2 regions of the Agarivorans sp. Alg241-V36 genome follow, and region 1 is predicted to be linked to the other one. Evidence: predicted binding sites of a transcription regulator. Region 1 holds the regulator's gene; the other holds the start of a gene.

Region 1 (8,980 bases):
GTAGTGAAATTATCTGCTTATTCATAGCCGTTCCTATCGTCTTAACACTAAAGCTATCGGCACTTCGCTAAAAAACTAAAGCCACATTTACCAGGCTAGAACTAAGCGGTTCATAGTTGTAAGAAAATAGCGACATTACGATGCTTAGTATTCAATTTATTGTAGCTAAGGTAAGAGTTACGTTTACGACAAACAGCGTTGCAGCGACAAGCAGACACAAAAAAGGAGTGCCTTGCACTCCTTACTAAGATTTAGAATATGTGATTAAACAAATTCTACACCTTTATCGATGTCACCGTGTAAGGTGTCTAACATGCCGTCAATGGCACCTTTTTCAAATGCGCTAATCTCACCGTAAGGTAGGATTTCAGCAACACCTTGAGGACCTAAACGCACTGGTTGAGCAAAGAACTTAGCATGTTCGCTGCCGCCATCAACGTAGGCACATTCAATCACGTCTTCGCCTTGAGCCGCTTTCACTAGAGATAAACAGAAGCGCGCTGCTGCTTGACCCATAGAAAGCGTAGCGCTACCGCCACCAGCTTTGGCTTCAACAACTTCAGTACCGGCGTTTTGAATGCGCGTGGTCATAGCTGCAATCTCTTCGTCGGTGAATGAAATACCGTCTAGCTGTGATAACAATGGCAAAATAGTTACGCCACTGTGGCCACCAATAACGTTTAAGTTAATGTCAGCTGGGTTTAAACCTTTTGCTTCAGCTATAAAGGTTTCAGAGCGAATTACGTCAAGCGTAGTAACACCAAACAGTTTAGCAGGATCGTATACGCCAGCGTTTTTCAATACTTCTGCAGCAATTGGCACAGTGGTATTTACTGGGTTAGTGATAATGCCGATACAGGCTTTAGGGCAAGTAACAGCAACTTTTTCGATAAGGTTTTTAACGATACCTGCATTGATGTTGAACAGATCTGAACGATCCATACCTGGCTTACGCGCCACACCAGCAGAAATAAGAACAATGTCGGCACCTTCTAGGGCCGGGCTAGGGTCTTCGCCCGCAAATCCTTTAATGGCCACTTGTGTAGGGATGTGGCTCAAATCTACAGCAACACCTGGTGTTACTGGAGCGATGTCGTAAAGCGAAAGTTCAGAACCAGCGGGTAACTGGGTTTTTAATAGTAATGAAAGGGCTTGGCCAATTCCGCCTGCAGCACCTAATACGGCAACTTTCATCAAACTTCTCCATGCTTTTTTGTAGTTGTAGAGGGGATGTCTATAAAGACAGCTGACAAGATAACGGAATCCGCCTCGAAATACAATTTAGCAACATTTTTAAAGCAAGTTTAAAACAGAAAAAGGCTGCCTCAATCACACTTTAATAATATGGCTTAAGACCTTGGTCTAACAGTGTTTGTCAGTTAAAAAAGGACTGATATATTGTTTGGTAAGTACCATTACTTTTTAACACTTTAAGCGCATGGTTGATTTGACTCAGCAGGTCTTCGTCTTGCTTGGAAACAGCCATTCCTAAACCACTGGCAGGATAGCTTTTATCAGCTTGCGTAACAAAGTTGGGGTGATTGGCCAACCAATAGTGAGCAGCCGCAGCATCCAAAAACACCGCATCTATTTTACTTTGCTCTAAATCGTTTAAGGCTAACTGGTAACTTGGATAGGCAATCGACAAGATATCGGGTCGTTGTTCACGCAAAAAGCGCATAAAGCTAGAACCGCTTTGTACCGCCACTACAGCGCTATCGGCGATCTCTTGCTTCGAGCCAGTAATATACACCGCCATGTTATCAAAATAAGCATCACTAAAATTAACCAACTGTTTACGCTGCTCAGTGATATCTAGGGCAGAAATGGCTAAGTTGTAATGCCCTGCCGCCACGCTAGTGAGCAGGCTATCAAAGGGTTGATGATAAAACTCGCACTCTCTATTTATCTGCAGGCATATCGCTTTGGCTAACTCAATGTCAAAACCAACCAGCTGCTTTTGCTCATCAAAGGCTTCGAACGGCGGATAAGAGGCTTCGGTTACAATTCGCAAAGGCTTTTCATCAGCAAAGGCTGAGCCAAAGATTAAAACGGGAAGAAGAATGAAAAGTTTAATCCACATAATCAACTACTCATCGAGTCGGATGGGGCTATCATAATTCAGCTTAGCAAAAGCTCACAACTAATTGTTATTAAATGCAATAATAATTCTGTGTCGAAGTATGCATTTATATGCATAAAACTAGAATAAAGTTGAATTAGAGTAAAAAGTTGGCGACAATGGCGACGGATTTATAAGCTCGGACCACCGATGAAATATAGCGATAAACAAGAACAGTTAATAAAAGCCTTTAAATCACTGTTAAAAGAAGAACGATTTGGCTCACAAGCCGAAATAGTGACCGCCCTGCAAGAGCAAGGTTTCGAAAACATTAATCAATCGAAAGTGTCACGCATGCTAAGTAAGTTTGGTGCAGTGCGTACCCGCAATGCAAAAATGGAAATGGTTTACTGCTTACCTGCTGAATTAGGGGTTCCAACCGTTTCTAGCCAACTAAAGATCTTGGTATTAGAAATGGATTTCAATGACGCACTCATCGTAATCCACACCAGCCCAGGCGCCGCTCAACTGATAGCGCGTTTGTTAGACTCTTTAGGTAAAGCAGAAGGTATTCTTGGCACCATTGCAGGCGATGACACCATCTTCATCACCCCTACTCGCCAAGTAGATATCGCCGATGTCTTCCAATCAGTGAAAGAACTCTTTGAAGTAGGCTAACTAAGCCCTACCTTTATGCTTCCCTAAAGCGAGGCTTTAGGGAAGACAAATGCAGCATCTCCATTCACCGACAACCATACTTTGGTGCCAGCACTCGCCTGCCAATGATCGCGCATTCGCGCATGAATAACCCGCTCAGGCATGCTGTTTAGTTGTAATCTAAAGTGAGTTTCATTGCCCATAGCGTGCACCGATATCACCGTTGCTTCGATTTGATCGCTGTTTTCTAGCTGATGCACAACGATGTCTTTAGCGCGCACAATGATCTCAGCCCTTTGCTGAACATCCACACCATTCGCTGTGAATTGCCCTAAGGGTGTGTGAACTTTATTGTCTTCAACATCCGTTTCGAAACGATTACTTGGTCCAAATAGAGCGGCAACAAAAGCGTTCTTAGGATTATTGTAAATTTCTTGAGGACTGGCATTTTGCACAATTTCACCCTTTTCCATCACCACGATTTTGTCGGCAATAAACATTGCTTCTAGTGGATCATGCGTCACCATGACCGCAGGAGTATTGGTTTTCTTAAGCACATCAAGAGTTTCTTCCCGCACTTGCTGGCGAAGATGCTCATCAAGTGCGGAGAAAGGTTCATCGAGTAGCAAAGTGCTCGGCTCTGGCGCTAAAGCACGAAGCAATGCTACACGTTGCTGCTGGCCGCCCGATAAGGTGTGAGGAAAGCGCTCTAATAAGCCTTGCATGCCCATGTTGTCTAAGCTTTCTTCTATCCAACCACGTCGCGTAGCGAGATCTTGTTGTTTACGTAAACCATACTCAATATTTTTACGCACACTCATATGGGGGAACAAGGCATAGTCTTGGAACATCATGCCAATAGCGCGTTGCTCCGGCGCTAAGTGAATCGCTTGCTGGGGCGCAGCAACCAAACTGTCTTGCAAATACAGCTCACCACTTTGCAGTCGCTCCAATCCAGCGATGAGGCGTAATAGTGTGGTTTTACCGCAACCCGATGGGCCCAGCAGTGCCACAATTTGATTATCACTCACTTCAATGCTGACATCTTTTAATGCCTGTTGTTCGCCGTAAAAATGATTAACTTTGCGTAAAACAATACTCATTGCAGGTTTATTGTCCTTGTGGGCGACGTTCAGAAGAACCGATATTTCGACTCATAATAATAACCGGGATAATGCCCGCCAGTAATATAGTTAATGCAGCCAAAGCGCTTTGCTCAAGCTGTTCTAAAGAGGCTAAATCCCAAACTTGGGTTGATAAGGTATCAAAATTAAATGGCCTTAGAATCAAGGTAATTGGCAGCTCTTTCATGGTATCAACAAATACCAATAACATTGCGGTAAGCACGCTTGGCCGAATTAAAGGCAAATGAATACGCCAAAGGGTTTTCCCCGAGCGGCTGCCAAGAATACGTGAAGCATCATCCATTTCTGGGGTGATTTTTGTAAGGCTTGCATCGAGCGTACGATAGCTTAAGGCGATAAAGCGTAACGAATAGGCTAATACCAAGGCGCCACCAGTTCCGGTGAGCAATAAGCCAGTAGGATAATCAAACCAAGCTTTCATCAGCCTATCAACGGTATTATCAAACACCCCAAGTGGATACAAAATACCAACCGCTAGCACCGCGCCTGGAATGGCATAACCCAAAGTAGCTGCCTCGGCGATACTGCGCATTTTGTTGCTTTTTGATAAGCGAACCCCATAAGCTAGCAATAAGCCTAAAATAGTGGTTAGCAACGCGGCCATAATGGCTAGAGAAAAGCTGTTCCAAGCGCTGTTTAAGTATTGGTCTAAACCTTGGTCTAAGTTGCGTAATGCATAATTAGTTAATACGGTAATCGGCAGAATAAAGCCAAGGCTAATCGGCAATAAACATAAAGCCGTTGCCAACCACGCTTTAAAGCCCGAGAGCGGTTCTGCAAACATGGCTGGAGATTGACCGGTTAGCTTATAAAACTTACCGGCATTGCGACTGTAACGCTCTAAACCAAGCAGCAAGATAGAAAAGCTCACCAGCATTAAGGCTATTTGAGCGGCCGCCGAGAGGCTGCTCATATTTAGCCACACATCAAAAATGCCTGCGGTAAGCGTGGGCACCGCAAAAAACTCTACCGTGCCATATTCGTTAATGGTTTCCATAAGCGCTAAGGTTACCCCTACCACTATGGCGGGACGCGCTAACGGCAATGCCACTTTAAAAAAGCTCTGGGTTTGGCTTTTACCTAAACAGCGGCTCATTTCAAAAAGCTGTGCAGCTTGTTCTACAAAGGCGGCTCTCGCCAACAAATAAACATAGGGATATAGCACTAAACTCAATACCGCAATGGCACCTTGTATCGAGCGAATTTCCGGAAACCAATAATCGCGTGCAGTTTGCCAACCAAACAAAGTTCGTAAGGTCTTTTGCACAAAACCTGCGTACTCGAGCTGATCGGTAATAACAAAAGCGAGGATGTAACTTGGCACAGCTAAGGGTAACAACAGCGCCCATACCAACACTGACTTAAGCGGGAAGTTAAAACGCGTGACTAGCCAAGCAGCACCTGTGCCCATTAAACTGGTAAACACAGCGACGCCTAAACACAGTAACAAAGTGTTTTTTACGTAAATCCAAAATACCGTATCCAGTAAGTGCTGCCAGATCTCTTGATTGTCGGCCCATGAGAGCATCAAAATCGTAGCAATAGGTATAATGGCTAAGGCAGCAATGGCTAAGGCAAGCCATACCCAAGGGTCAAAGCGTAAACGAGCTAGCGAAAAAGGCGAAGTAGAATTGGCGGTAGTGCTCATAGCTTCCAAACAAAAAAAACGGCACAGAGCCGAAAACGAATAAAGCTGACCTAAGGCCAGCTTTATTAATGCTTGCTAATAGAATAGCAAGTTTAACAACCTTTACATGTCATAGCCAACACGGTCAACTAAGCGTGCTGCAGCTGCGCGTTGATCGGCCACTTCTTGTAATGAAATACGGTCGGCTTTGAAATCGCCTAGGCTTTCAATAAACTCGTCAGTTTTAATACCGCTGCGAACTGGCTCTTCGTAGTTAGCAGTGGCGTATAAACCTTGGGCTTTTTCACCAACTAAGAACTCTAACAACTTAATCGCGTTGTCTTTGTTTTTAGCTGTTTTCAATAAACCAGCACCAGAAATGTTAATGTGCTGACCACGGCCACCAATGTCTTGATCTAGGTATAAAACACGGATTTGCTCTGCCCACTCTTGTTGTTCTGGGCTCTTGGTGTTGTAGAACATTTTGCCCATGTAGTAACGGTTAGCAATTGCTAAGTCACATTGGCCTTCGAAAATCGCTTTTGCTTGAGCACGGTCGTTACCTTGAGGTTTACGCGCTAAGTTAGCTTTTAAGCCCTTTAACCAAGTTTCTGCAGCTACTTCGCCATCTTCTGCGATTACCGAAGCAATTAAACCAATGTTGTAAACGTGCTTACCAGAGCGGGTACAAATACGACCTTGCCATTTAGGGTCGGCTAAATCTTTCAGCGAGTTAAGCTCGCCTTCTTTCACCCGATCTTTATGTGCGTAAACCACACGTGCACGTGTAGTAAGGGCAAACCATAAGTTATCAGGATGACGTAGATGAGCTGGCACTACTTCATCAATAACTGGAGAGTTTACCGCTTCAAATAAACCGGCAGCGCGCACTTCTTCCAAGCGGCCAATATCAACGGTTAGTACCAAATCAGCAGGATTGTTTTCACCAGCCGCTTTAATCTTTTCAGCTAAACCTTTAGCAGCGTGCACAACATTCACTTTAATGCCGGTTTCTTCGGTAAACGCATCGGTTAATGGTTGTAACAAGCTTTGTTGGCGGTAAGAGTATAAGTTTACTTCTTCTGCAGCTAAGGCTGGCGTGGCTACCACTAGTGAAGCCAACACGGCCACTAATGAAGAGAATACTGATTTATTCACAAATGAGTCCTTCAATATATGTTAAACGCAAATCGTTATCATTTGACTTTAGATTAACATGGGATCACATCTTTGACTATGTTTTAAAACAAAAAAAGGCCCGCTTAGCGGGCCTTTTTTATTACTTTTTAATCTTAGCTAGAAGACTTAACTGTTACGAACTCTGGGTATGCATCGATACCACAGTCAGCAATGTCCATACCGTTCATTTCTTCTTCTTCAGAAACTCGGATACCCATTACAGCTTTTAGGATGCTCCATACGATGAAGCTTGCTACGAATACCCATGCAAAGATAGTTAGTGCACCGATGATTTGGCCAGAGAAGCTTGAACCATCGTTAGTTAGTGGAACAATCAATAGACCGAACAAACCAACTACGCCGTGAACTGAGATAGCACCTACTGGATCATCAATCTTAATCTTGTCGAAGAATACGATAGACGCTACAACCAATACGCCAGCTACAGCACCAAACAGAGTGGCTTGAAGCGCAGTAGGAGTAGAAGGTTCAGCAGTAATCGCTACTAGGCCAGCTAATGCGCCGTTTAGTAACATTGTTAGGTCTGCTTTACCCCAAGTTAGCTTACACACTAGTAGTGCAGCGATTGCACCAGCTGCAGCTGCAGCGTTAGTGTTTAGGAATACCATTGCTACAGAGTGAGCGTTTGAAGCATCAGCAAGTTTCAATACAGAACCGCCGTTGAAGCCAAACCAACCCATCCATAAGATGAATGTACCTACAGTAGCTAGCGGCATGTTAGAACCAGGAATTGGGTTAACAGAACCGTTTTTACCGTATTTACCTTTACGTGCACCTAGTAGAAGTACACCGGCTAATGCAGCAGCGGCACCAGCTAAGTGAACAATACCTGAACCCGCGAAGTCAGAGAAACCAAGGTCGCCTAGGTTGTATAGACCGAATACGTCTGCACCGCCCCAAGTCCAGCTACCTTCTAGAGGGTAGATGAAACCAGTTAGCACTACAGCGAAGATTAAGAATGCCCAAAGCTTCATACGCTCAGCAACTGCACCCGAAACAATAGACATTGCAGTTGCAACGAATACTACTTGGAAGAAGAAGTCAGAAGCACCTGAGTATACGCTGCCGCCTTCAAAGCCTTCTTCAGCTTTAGAAGCTAATACGCCACCTAGGTCAAAGGCTTCGATGCCTGATAAGAAGATACCGCCGTCATACATGATTGAGTAACCACATATTAAGTACATGATACAAGCGATAGAATAAAGTGCGATGTTCTTAGTAAGAATTTCTGTGGTGTTTTTAGCGCGAACTAAACCAGCTTCTAGCATAGAGAAACCAGCGGCCATCCACATTACTAATGCGCCACACACCAAAAAGTAGAAGGTGTCGATAGCATATTGCAGTTGATAAATTTCGTTTTCCATAATTACTTCCCCGTAATCCCTGTTATAAGCTTGCTAAGGTTGCCCTTAGATAGCCTCTGCATCCATTTCGCCAGTACGAATACGTACTACGTTGCTTAAGTCGTATACAAAAATCTTACCGTCACCAATTTTGCCGGTGTAAGCTGCACTAGAAATCGCTTCAATAATGCGATCTAGATTTTCTGAGCTAGTAGCAATTTCCAGTTTTACCTTAGGTAAAAAGTCAACTTGGTACTCGGCACCACGATATAATTCGGTGTGACCTTTTTGACGACCAAAGCCTTTAACTTCAGATACGGTTAAACCATCTACGCCAACTTCGGCGATGGCTTCACGCACGTCATCCAATTTGAATGGCTTGATTATCGCGCTAATTAGTTTCATTTGAGCTCCTCCAAAGAGTCATCGATTAACTTTTCTCGAATAACAAAATACAAGGCTTGTGCCAAAACCAATTAGAAGATAAAAAACAATAGCTTAGACAACAAAGCATCAAGTACAACAAAAATCATCGCACCAATATGGTGCTTAATTTTTTAACAACGCTCCAATATGGTTCACATATTATTAATGCTATTTCTATCAGCACTATTAGAGTGCATGCAAAGAGTAATCTGCAGCAAACAGGCGAGAAAACCGCATACCCACAGGGGTTAAGGCAATGAATTAGCTTAATAAAAAGAACAAGTGAAGGGATTTAAAGATTTTTAAGCTGAGTGCTAACTTTGCACCATGTTAATAAGTGGCAATAGAATTTAACAATTCGAGAAAATCGTCGTAGCCACAAGCGCTATGCGCAGCATCTAAGCTCATTGCCTCTTCTAAGAAGGCTTGATTGTTTGAAGCATCGTCTTGCGAAACAGCAATAGTCACTTCGTCGAGGTTAGCCACAAAACGAAATTCATCACTGTCTATGCGCAGCTCT
Region 2 (8,980 bases), on a different contig from region 1:
ACGGCACTACCTAGTACCCCAGCAACGTTTGGTCCCATAGCATGCATTAACAAGAAGTTATGAGGGTTTGACTCCAAACCAACCTTGTTTACCACACGTGCGGCCATTGGCACCGCTGAAACACCAGCAGCACCAATCAGTGGGTTAATCTTACCGCCACTTAAGCGGCTCATTAACTTAGCCATAAGTACTCCAGAAGCAGTACCAATACCAAATGCCACAGCACCTAAGCCAAGAATACCTAGCGTTTCTACCGTTAAGAACTTGTCAGCAGATAACTTAGAACCTACCGCTAAACCTAAGAAGATGGTAACAACATTGATGAGTTCGTTTTGTGCAGTTTTGCTTAAACGATCAACCACGCCACTTTCACGCATTAGGTTACCTAAACAGAACATACCCACTAGAGGTGTTGCCGCTGGTAAGAACAAAATGGTTAAGCCAAGTACAGCGATAGGGAAAATAATCTTTTCTCGCACGCTAACCGGACGCAATTGCTCCATTTGAATTTCGCGTTCTTCTTTAGAGGTTAAGGCCTTCATAATCGGCGGCTGAATAATTGGAACCAGTGCCATGTATGAATAAGCAGCTACCGCAATCGCACCTAATAAATCTGGTGCAAGCTTGGAAGCAAGGAAGATAGCCGTAGGCCCATCTGCACCACCAATGATTGCAATCGCAGAAGCATCAGCCAGGGTAAAATCAAAGCCTGGGATCATGTTTAGTAGAATGGCACCAAATAGCGTCGCAAAAATACCAAACTGAGCCGCAGCACCTAGCAGTAACATTCTTGGGTTTGCGATAAGCGCACCAAAGTCTGTTAACGCGCCAACACCCATAAAAATCAGCAGTGGGAAAACACCGGTTTCAATTCCTACATGGTAAACGTAGTAAAGCAAACCGCCTTCATCGTTAAACCCAGCATTCGGAATATTGGCCAGCACCGCACCAAAACCAATCGGTAGCAGCAATAAAGGCTCAAATTTACGCACAATGGCCAAATACAATAGCAGTAAACCTACTGCCATCATCACTAATTGTGCAGGTTCGAAGTTAGCTAGGCCGGTTTCCGACCATAGCTTAGTAATTCCTTCCACGTTCTCGCTCCCTTATGCGATGCTAAGTAGGACTTCGCCCACTGCAACCGCATCACCTTCTCTAACTAATACCTCGTCAACAACCCCGGTTTTAGCGGAACGGATTTCGGTTTCCATTTTCATTGCTTCCATAATCAGCAATACATCGCCTTCTTGCACATTAGCACCAGGCTTAGCGAGAACTTTAAAGATGTTACCCGCTAAAGGCGCTGGTAAGGCTTCACCTTTACCACTGGTAGCAGGTGCTGCTGGGGCGGCTGCGGCTGGCGCTGAACTAGCTACTGGCGCTACGCCATCAATAGAGCCTTCAGGACCAACATCTACGGTGTATAACTGACCGTCTACACGTACTGAGTAGGTTTCTACTGCGCCAGCTTTAGCAGGAGCTGCAACTTTAACGTCGTCAGCGCTTGGTACCGGTTCAAATGCATCTGGGTTGCCACGGTTCTCTAAGAACTTAAGGCCAATTTGTGGGAACAATGCGTACGTTAAAGCGTCATCAATTTTGTCTTCAGCTAAAGCAAAACCTTTTTCTTTGGCTAGTTGCTCTACTTCAGTTTCAAGGCGCTCCATCTCCGCTTGCAGTAAATCTGCAGGGCGACAGGTAATTGCTTCTGATCCATCAAGAACACGCGCTTGCAATTCTGCATTCAACTCGCCAGGCGCTTTACCATACTGACCACTTAAAATTCCGGCCGTTTCTTTGGTAATAGTTTTGTAGCGCTCGCCAGTTAATACATTGATAACTGCTTGAGTACCCACAATTTGTGAGGTTGGAGTTACCAAAGGAATGTAACCTAGGTCTTTACGTACTTTAGGAATTTCGGCTAGTACTTCATCAATCTTATCGGCTGCGCCCTGCTCTTTAAGCTGGCTTTCCATGTTGGTTAACATGCCGCCCGGAACTTGAGCAATTAAGATGCGCGAATCAACACCTTTTAGGCTGCCTTCAAATTTAGCGTACTTCTTTCGTACTTCACGGAAGTAAGCTGCGATAGATTCTAGTTTGCTAAGGTCTAAGCCAGTTTCGCGCTCAGTGCCCTCTAACATCGCTACAATGGTCTCTGTTGGACTGTGACCATAAGTACAGCTCATTGATGAGATTGCAGTGTCGATGATGTCTACGCCAGCTTCAATCGCTTTAATGTGGGTAGGTAAGCTTAAGCCGGTAGTCGCATGGCAGTGCAATGCAATTTCTACATCAGTTTCGGCTTTAAGACGCTTAATAAGGGTTTCAGCTTCATAAGGCTTTAATAAACCCGACATATCCTTGATGGCGATAGAGTGACAGCCAATGTCTTCCAAACGCTTAGCTAGGTCTACCCAGTTGTCGGTAGTGTGAATTGGGCTGGTAGTATAAGAAATAGTACCTTGAGCGTGTGCGCCGCAATCTAAAGCAGCTTTTACCGCTGTTTGGAAGTTACGCGGGTCGTTCATCGCGTCAAAGATACGGAATACATCCATACCATTTTTAACCGCCCGCTCTACAAAGCGCTCTACTACGTCGTCTGCATAGTGGCGGTAACCAAGTAAATTTTGGCCACGTAATAGCATTTGCTGCTTAGTATTAGGCATTGCCTTCTTAAGTGCGCGTAAACGCTCCCAAGGATCTTCGCCAAGATAACGAATACAAGCATCAAAGGTTGCGCCACCCCAGGTTTCTAGAGACCAATAACCAATTTGGTCGAGTTGCTCAGCAATAGGCAACATATCTTCAAGGCGAAGACGAGTTGCTAATAATGATTGATGCGCGTCGCGCAATACAACATCGGTTAATGCAAGTGGTTTAGACATTGCGTTAAATCCTCTTTTAGTTATTGAGCCTTCCGGTACTGTTGAACAGCAGCTGATATAGCGGCTACTACAGTGGCGTTATTGGCAGGTTGGGGAGTTGGAGACGAGGTTTGTTTTGGTTCCGCTACTTCAGCTAGCGGTGGCGCTAACTTAGCTAAGCCATTTACCGCAACAATAAGTAGCGATAAAAAAGCGAATACGGCGATCATCCCGACCCCCATTAACGTTGCTGCTTCCACTAACAGCTCAGTCAAATCCATCATATTATTAATCCACATCCTTTGAGATTGGCGTAAGAATTACATGCTAAACAACAAAAATCAAACTTGATTTTTGAATAATTATTCAAAACCTTGGTATTGTTAACTTTATTTTGCCAATGACAAAATTCGCAATTATACGCCACATCGCAGCTTACACAGCTTAAACCGCCAAATGATAACATTTAGTTAACAACTGATTTACAGCTGCACGACAGCCAAATTCATTAACTAATCTAGCAGCTAAGCTACCTCAAAAGTAGTAATGGCGATCACAAGAGATATAATTTGAAGATGAATAAGAGGTGAATAGTGATCTAGGGCGTGAAAGAGAATAGATAGAAACAGAGAAAATGGCGCGCGTGGAAGGATTCGAACCTCCGACCGCCTGGTTCGTAGCCAGGTACTCTATCCAGCTGAGCTACACGCGCGTGGGGTATGAAACAAAGCCTAGAAGAGAAAAGACAATGCATCAAATAAAAACAGAAAATGGCGCGCGTGGAAGGATTCGAACCTCCGACCGCCTGGTTCGTAGCCAGGTACTCTATCCAGCTGAGCTACACGCGCGTTGAAATCGATGGCGGTGAGGGAGGGATTCGAACCCTCGATAGGGCTACAAACCCTATACTCCCTTAGCAGGGGAGCGCCTTCGGCCACTCGGCCACCTCACCTCGATTTCCTTCAGCAAGCTCGCCCTAGGGCAAACTTAAGAAGAATGGCGCGCGTGGAAGGATTCGAACCTCCGACCGCCTGGTTCGTAGCCAGGTACTCTATCCAGCTGAGCTACACGCGCGCAGAAAACACTTTGAACACAAAAACGACGAATCGTTCTTTTAAAAATATGGCGCGCGTGGAAGGATTCGAACCTCCGACCGCCTGGTTCGTAGCCAGGTACTCTATCCAGCTGAGCTACACGCGCACAGGTAACACTTCAATAAAAAAAGCTCACATAACTATGAGCTTTTTAAATAATGGCGCGCGTGGAAGGATTCGAACCTCCGACCGCCTGGTTCGTAGCCAGGTACTCTATCCAGCTGAGCTACACGCGCGCAGAAAACACTTTGTAATAAAAACGATAAATCGTTCTTTTAAAATATGGCGCGCGTGGAAGGATTCGAACCTCCGACCGCCTGGTTCGTAGCCAGGTACTCTATCCAGCTGAGCTACACGCGCGTTGAAATCGATGGCGGTGAGGGAGGGATTCGAACCCTCGATAGGGCTACAAACCCTATACTCCCTTAGCAGGGGAGCGCCTTCGGCCACTCGGCCACCTCACCGCGATTTCGGATGCAGATATTACTGCTTCCAAAAATATAGTCAAACCTTTTTTGTTACTTTTCTTTTGTTCGTTCAGCTTTCGAACAGTTGGCTATGTATTTGTTTAGCAACTGACTACAAAGCAAACGTTCTGGCAATTGAGCGGTGGATTTGTGGCCATTGCTCATTGCCAGCAAAAGCCCAAAAAACAAAAGGAAGCCAGAGGCTTCCTAAAGATAAATCTTGGCGATGTAAGCTTACTTAAGCCCCAGCACTTTTCTCTGCTTGAATGCGCATGTAGATTTCTTCACGGTGCACAGATACTTCTTTTGGTGCATTTACGCCGATACGTACTTGGTTACCTTTAACACCTAATACAGTTACGGTTACTTCATCCCCAATCATTAACGTTTCGCCTACACGGCGCGTCAAAATTAGCATTCATTATCTCCTTAAATTCATATTCTTGTTCTTTAGCGACTTATCTAAGCTATTATTTTTCTGCTATTAAGCGTATAGACTAGCTTGTTTAAGTCAAAGAGTCATTATTATTGCTCTAGGTTATATGCACTATGCAAAGCACGTACAGCCAACTCTAAATATTTTTCATCTACTACAACCGATACTTTGATCTCAGAAGTCGAGATAAGTTGCATATTAATGCCCTCGTCCCCTAAGGTTTCAAACATGGTTTTAGCAACGCCAGGGTGATTCATCATCCCCACCCCAACGATAGAAATTTTTGCCAAGGAATCTTTACCTTGAACTTCACGCGCACCTAACTTACTTGAGGTCTCTTCAAGTAACTCTTTGGCACGCTTGTAGTCATTACGATGAACCGTAAAGGTAAAGTCTGCGGTGTTGTCACCCATCGAGTTCTGAATAATCATATCAACATCGATGTTTGCATCGCCAATAGGCGCCAATATTGATGCGGCAACGGAAGGTTTATCAGGTACACCCAGAATAGTTAAACTTGCTTCATCACGATTAAAAGCGATGCCTGATATTACGGGTGACTCCATTTTATTTCCCTCATAACTAATTAAGGTGCCATTACCTTCAGTAAAACTTGATAGAACACGCAACGGCACATTATATTTTCCGGCAAACTCTACAGCGCGGATCTGTAACACTTTTGCGCCTAAACTGGCCATTTCTAGCATTTCTTCAAAAGTAATGCTCTCTAAACGGCGAGCTTTTGGCTCTACTCGCGGGTCAGTGGTGTATACACCATCAACATCTGTATATATCTGACACTCATCAGCTTTAAGCGCAGCTGCAATAGCCACTGCGGTAGTATCTGAACCGCCACGCCCTAAAGTAGTAATGTAGTTGTCTGGGCTCCTGCCTTGGAAACCGGCAATCACTACAACTTTATTCTCTTTTAAGTGCGATTGAATATTATGGTCGTCAATATCAGTAATACGCGCTTTACCGTGTGCTTTATCGGTATGCATGCGGATCTGATCGCCCGTCATCGAAATCGCATCACAGCCTTTCTTCTGCAAAGCAATGCTTAGCAAGGCAATGGTGACTTGCTCACCGGTAGATACCAATACATCTTTTTCACGCTCACTAGCGTTTTCGTCAATCTCTTTAGCTAAACCCAGCAAGCGATTGGTTTCACCAGACATCGCTGAAAGAACAACTACAATATCGTCACCCGCTTCTTTACAGCGAATAACGCGGTCTGCTACGGCTTGAATACGCTCTAAGGTACCCACCGAAGTGCCGCCATACTTTTGAACAATTAGTGCCACTTGCTTTCCTTTTTCTTTAACACTTAATGCATAACTATTTAAAGCTTTTCAACAAGCCACTCTTTCACATCAGCTAGGGCTTTTGGCAAACCGTCAGGGTTAGAACCACCTGCTTGAGCCATGTCAGGACGACCACCGCCTTTACCGCCAACACCTTGGGCAGCGATGTTCACCATCTCACCCGCTTTAACACGACCAGTAAGATCTTTAGTCACACCAGCAACCAAGCTGACTTTACCATCGTTTACTGTGCCGAGCAGAATAACGCCGCTTTCAAGTTTCACTTTTAGCTCATCTACGCTGCTGCGCAGGGCTTTACCTTCTACACCATCTAAGAAGGCAATTAATACTTTCACACCGTTAATGGTTTGTATTTGATCTGCAGCATCATTACTAGCGGCGCTAGCTAACTTAGCTTTTAGCTGAGTGACTTCTTTCTCGAGCATTTTGTTACGATCCACTAGCTGAATCACCTTCTCGCCGATATTGAATTGGTCACCTTTAACTAAATTGGCGGCTTTTTCTGTTTCTTCGGCTAAGCGGTGAATCAAATCGATAGCAAACTGACCAGTTACCGCTTCGATACGGCGAACCCCAGCAGCAATACCTGCTTCGCTGGTGATTTTAAAGAAGCCAATGTCACCGGTGTGATTTACGTGAGTACCACCACATAGCTCGGTTGAGAAATCGCCCATGCTAACTACGCGTACGTCGTCATCATATTTTTCTCCAAACAAAGCCATCGCGCCTGCTTGCTTAGCTTCGTCAAGGTTCATCACTTTAGTCTCAACTGGCAAGTTGCGACGAATTTGTTGGTTTACTAGATGCTCAACCTGGCGCAATGAGCGCATTGATACACCTTCAAAGTGTGAGAAGTCAAAACGTAAACGTGCAGCTTCGACCAAAGAACCTTTTTGGGTAACGTGCTCACCAAGTGTTTGACGCAATGCAGCGTGCAATAAGTGCGTTACAGAGTGGTTTAGTGCGGTGTTCCAGCGACGGCGAGAGTCAACCTTAGCTTGAACCAACTGCTGAACATTTAAATCGCCACCTTGCACATATCCTTTATGTACAAAAGCTTTGCCCACTTTTAGTGTATCTTGAACGACAAAGCTACCGCCCTGATACATAAGCTCACCAGCATCACCAGCTTGACCACCAGATTCTGCATAAAACGGCGTTTGGTCAAGCACAATAATGGCATGGTCGCCACCGGTTAGCACTTGTTGCGCTTCACCATCTTTGTACATTTCAACAATTTTCACATCAGCTTCTAGGTGTTGATAACCCAAGAATTCGGTGGCGCTATCGATAATCAAATTGTCGTTATAATCTGTGCCAAAATTACTGGCTTGCTTAGCCCGCTCACGTTGAGCCTGCATAGCAGCTTCAAATTCAGCTTCATCTACACTTAGCTCTCGCTCACGAGCAATATCCGCGGTCAAATCCGCAGGAAAGCCATAAGTATCATAAAGCTTGAAAACTAAGTCACCAGGAATAACCGAACCATCTAACTCGCTAAGTGCTTCATCCAAAATTAACAAACCACGATCAAGCGTTTTGGCAAACTGCTCTTCTTCTAGCTTAAGCACACGCTCAATAACAGGTAATTGAGTTTGCAACTCTGGGTAGGCTTCTCCCATTTCGGCGATTAGCGCCGGCAGAAGCTTGTAAAAGAACGCATCTGTAGCGCCAAGCTTATTACCATGACGTACTGCACGACGAATAATGCGGCGTAATACATAACCACGGCCTTCATTGGCCGGCATTACGCCATCTGCGATCAAGAAGCCACATGAACGAATATGGTCTGCAATTACCCGCAAGGATTTGTTTTCCAAATCATTGGTGCCAATGATTTTTGCGGCGGCTGCAATCAGGTTTTGGAAAATATCGATTTCGTAGTTAGAGTGCACACCTTGCAAAATTGCTGCGATACGCTCTAAGCCCATACCGGTATCAACTGAAGGGTTTGGTAAGGGATCCATGGTTCCGTCTGCTTGACGGTTGAACTGCATGAAGACTACGTTCCAAATTTCGATGAAACGGTCGCCATCTTCTTCAGGGCTACCTGGAGGACCGCCCCAGATATGCTCGCCATGGTCATAAAAGATTTCAGTACAGGGGCCACAAGGACCGGTGTCACCCATTTGCCAGAAGTTATCAGACTCGAACTTCTTCTCGGGAGACTTGTCGCCGATGCGAATGATGCGCTCTTTAGGCACACCAATTTTATTAGCCCACAAATCAAACGCTTCATCATCGGTTTGGTAAACAGTAACTAAAAGCTTCTCTTTAGGTAACTTAACAACTTCAGTTAAGAACTCCCATGCATAACCAATAGCTTCTTCTTTGAAGTAATCGCCAAAGCTGAAGTTACCTAACATTTCAAAAAAAGTGTGGTGACGCGCCGTGTAACCTACGTTTTCTAAATCATTGTGCTTACCGCCGGCACGTACACAACGTTGTGACGTAGTGGCTCGGCTGTAATTACGCTTATCAATGCCAAGAAATACGTCTTTGAACTGATTCATACCCGCGTTGGTAAATAGTAAGGTAGGATCGTCGTGAGGGACTAATGAACTACTGGCAACTACTTGGTGATTTTTGCTGTTAAAGAAGCTTAAAAATGCATTTCTTACTTCAGCTGAAGTCATCTTCATGAAACTCTTTCCTGGGGGTTTGTTGCAACTCGACATAGCGGCGAAACCTAAAGTTTCGCGTCGATAAGCGCTAAAAAAGGTGAAACCGTTATTAATCGCGACAATATATCACGCAGACCTTTGCAGGCAAAGTGTTCAAGGCTTAT

What was found. The regulator ArgR, encoded in region 1, controls arginine synthesis, uptake and breakdown. The targets are predictions, from matches to a motif close to ANTGAATANNTATTCANT.
Region 2: the regulator ArgR is predicted to act here: its motif matches at 3,224-3,241, upstream of G6R11_RS02600 (OadG family protein).

What each region holds. Positions count from the first base shown of each region.
Region 1 is NZ_UNRE01000010.1:116,200-125,179, reverse strand. Features, by position in the region: gene G6R11_RS19915 (tetratricopeptide repeat protein) at 1-25, opposite strand, end outside; gene mdh (malate dehydrogenase) at 265-1,194, opposite strand; gene G6R11_RS19905 (transporter substrate-binding domain-containing protein) at 1,376-2,083, opposite strand; gene argR (transcriptional regulator ArgR) at 2,273-2,740, shown strand; gene G6R11_RS19895 (ABC transporter ATP-binding protein) at 2,764-3,822, opposite strand; gene G6R11_RS19890 (iron ABC transporter permease) at 3,830-5,512, opposite strand; gene G6R11_RS19885 (Fe(3+) ABC transporter substrate-binding protein) at 5,615-6,649, opposite strand; gene G6R11_RS19880 (ammonium transporter) at 6,784-8,055, opposite strand; gene G6R11_RS19875 (P-II family nitrogen regulator) at 8,101-8,439, opposite strand; gene G6R11_RS19870 (YacL family protein) at 8,791-8,980, opposite strand, start outside.
Region 2 is NZ_UNRE01000001.1:535,430-544,409, reverse strand. Features, by position in the region: gene G6R11_RS02610 (sodium ion-translocating decarboxylase subunit beta) at 1-1,097, opposite strand, end outside; gene oadA (sodium-extruding oxaloacetate decarboxylase subunit alpha) at 1,110-2,891, opposite strand; gene G6R11_RS02600 (OadG family protein) at 2,912-3,154, opposite strand; tRNA gene G6R11_RS02595 (tRNA-Arg) at 3,506-3,582, opposite strand; tRNA gene G6R11_RS02590 (tRNA-Arg) at 3,642-3,718, opposite strand; tRNA gene G6R11_RS02585 (tRNA-Ser) at 3,730-3,822, opposite strand; tRNA gene G6R11_RS02580 (tRNA-Arg) at 3,868-3,944, opposite strand; tRNA gene G6R11_RS02575 (tRNA-Arg) at 3,994-4,070, opposite strand; tRNA gene G6R11_RS02570 (tRNA-Arg) at 4,124-4,200, opposite strand; tRNA gene G6R11_RS02565 (tRNA-Arg) at 4,248-4,324, opposite strand; tRNA gene G6R11_RS02560 (tRNA-Ser) at 4,336-4,428, opposite strand; gene csrA (carbon storage regulator CsrA) at 4,670-4,849, opposite strand; gene G6R11_RS02550 (aspartate kinase) at 4,957-6,171, opposite strand; gene alaS (alanine--tRNA ligase) at 6,210-8,834, opposite strand; gene G6R11_RS02540 (regulatory protein RecX) at 8,977-8,980, opposite strand, start outside.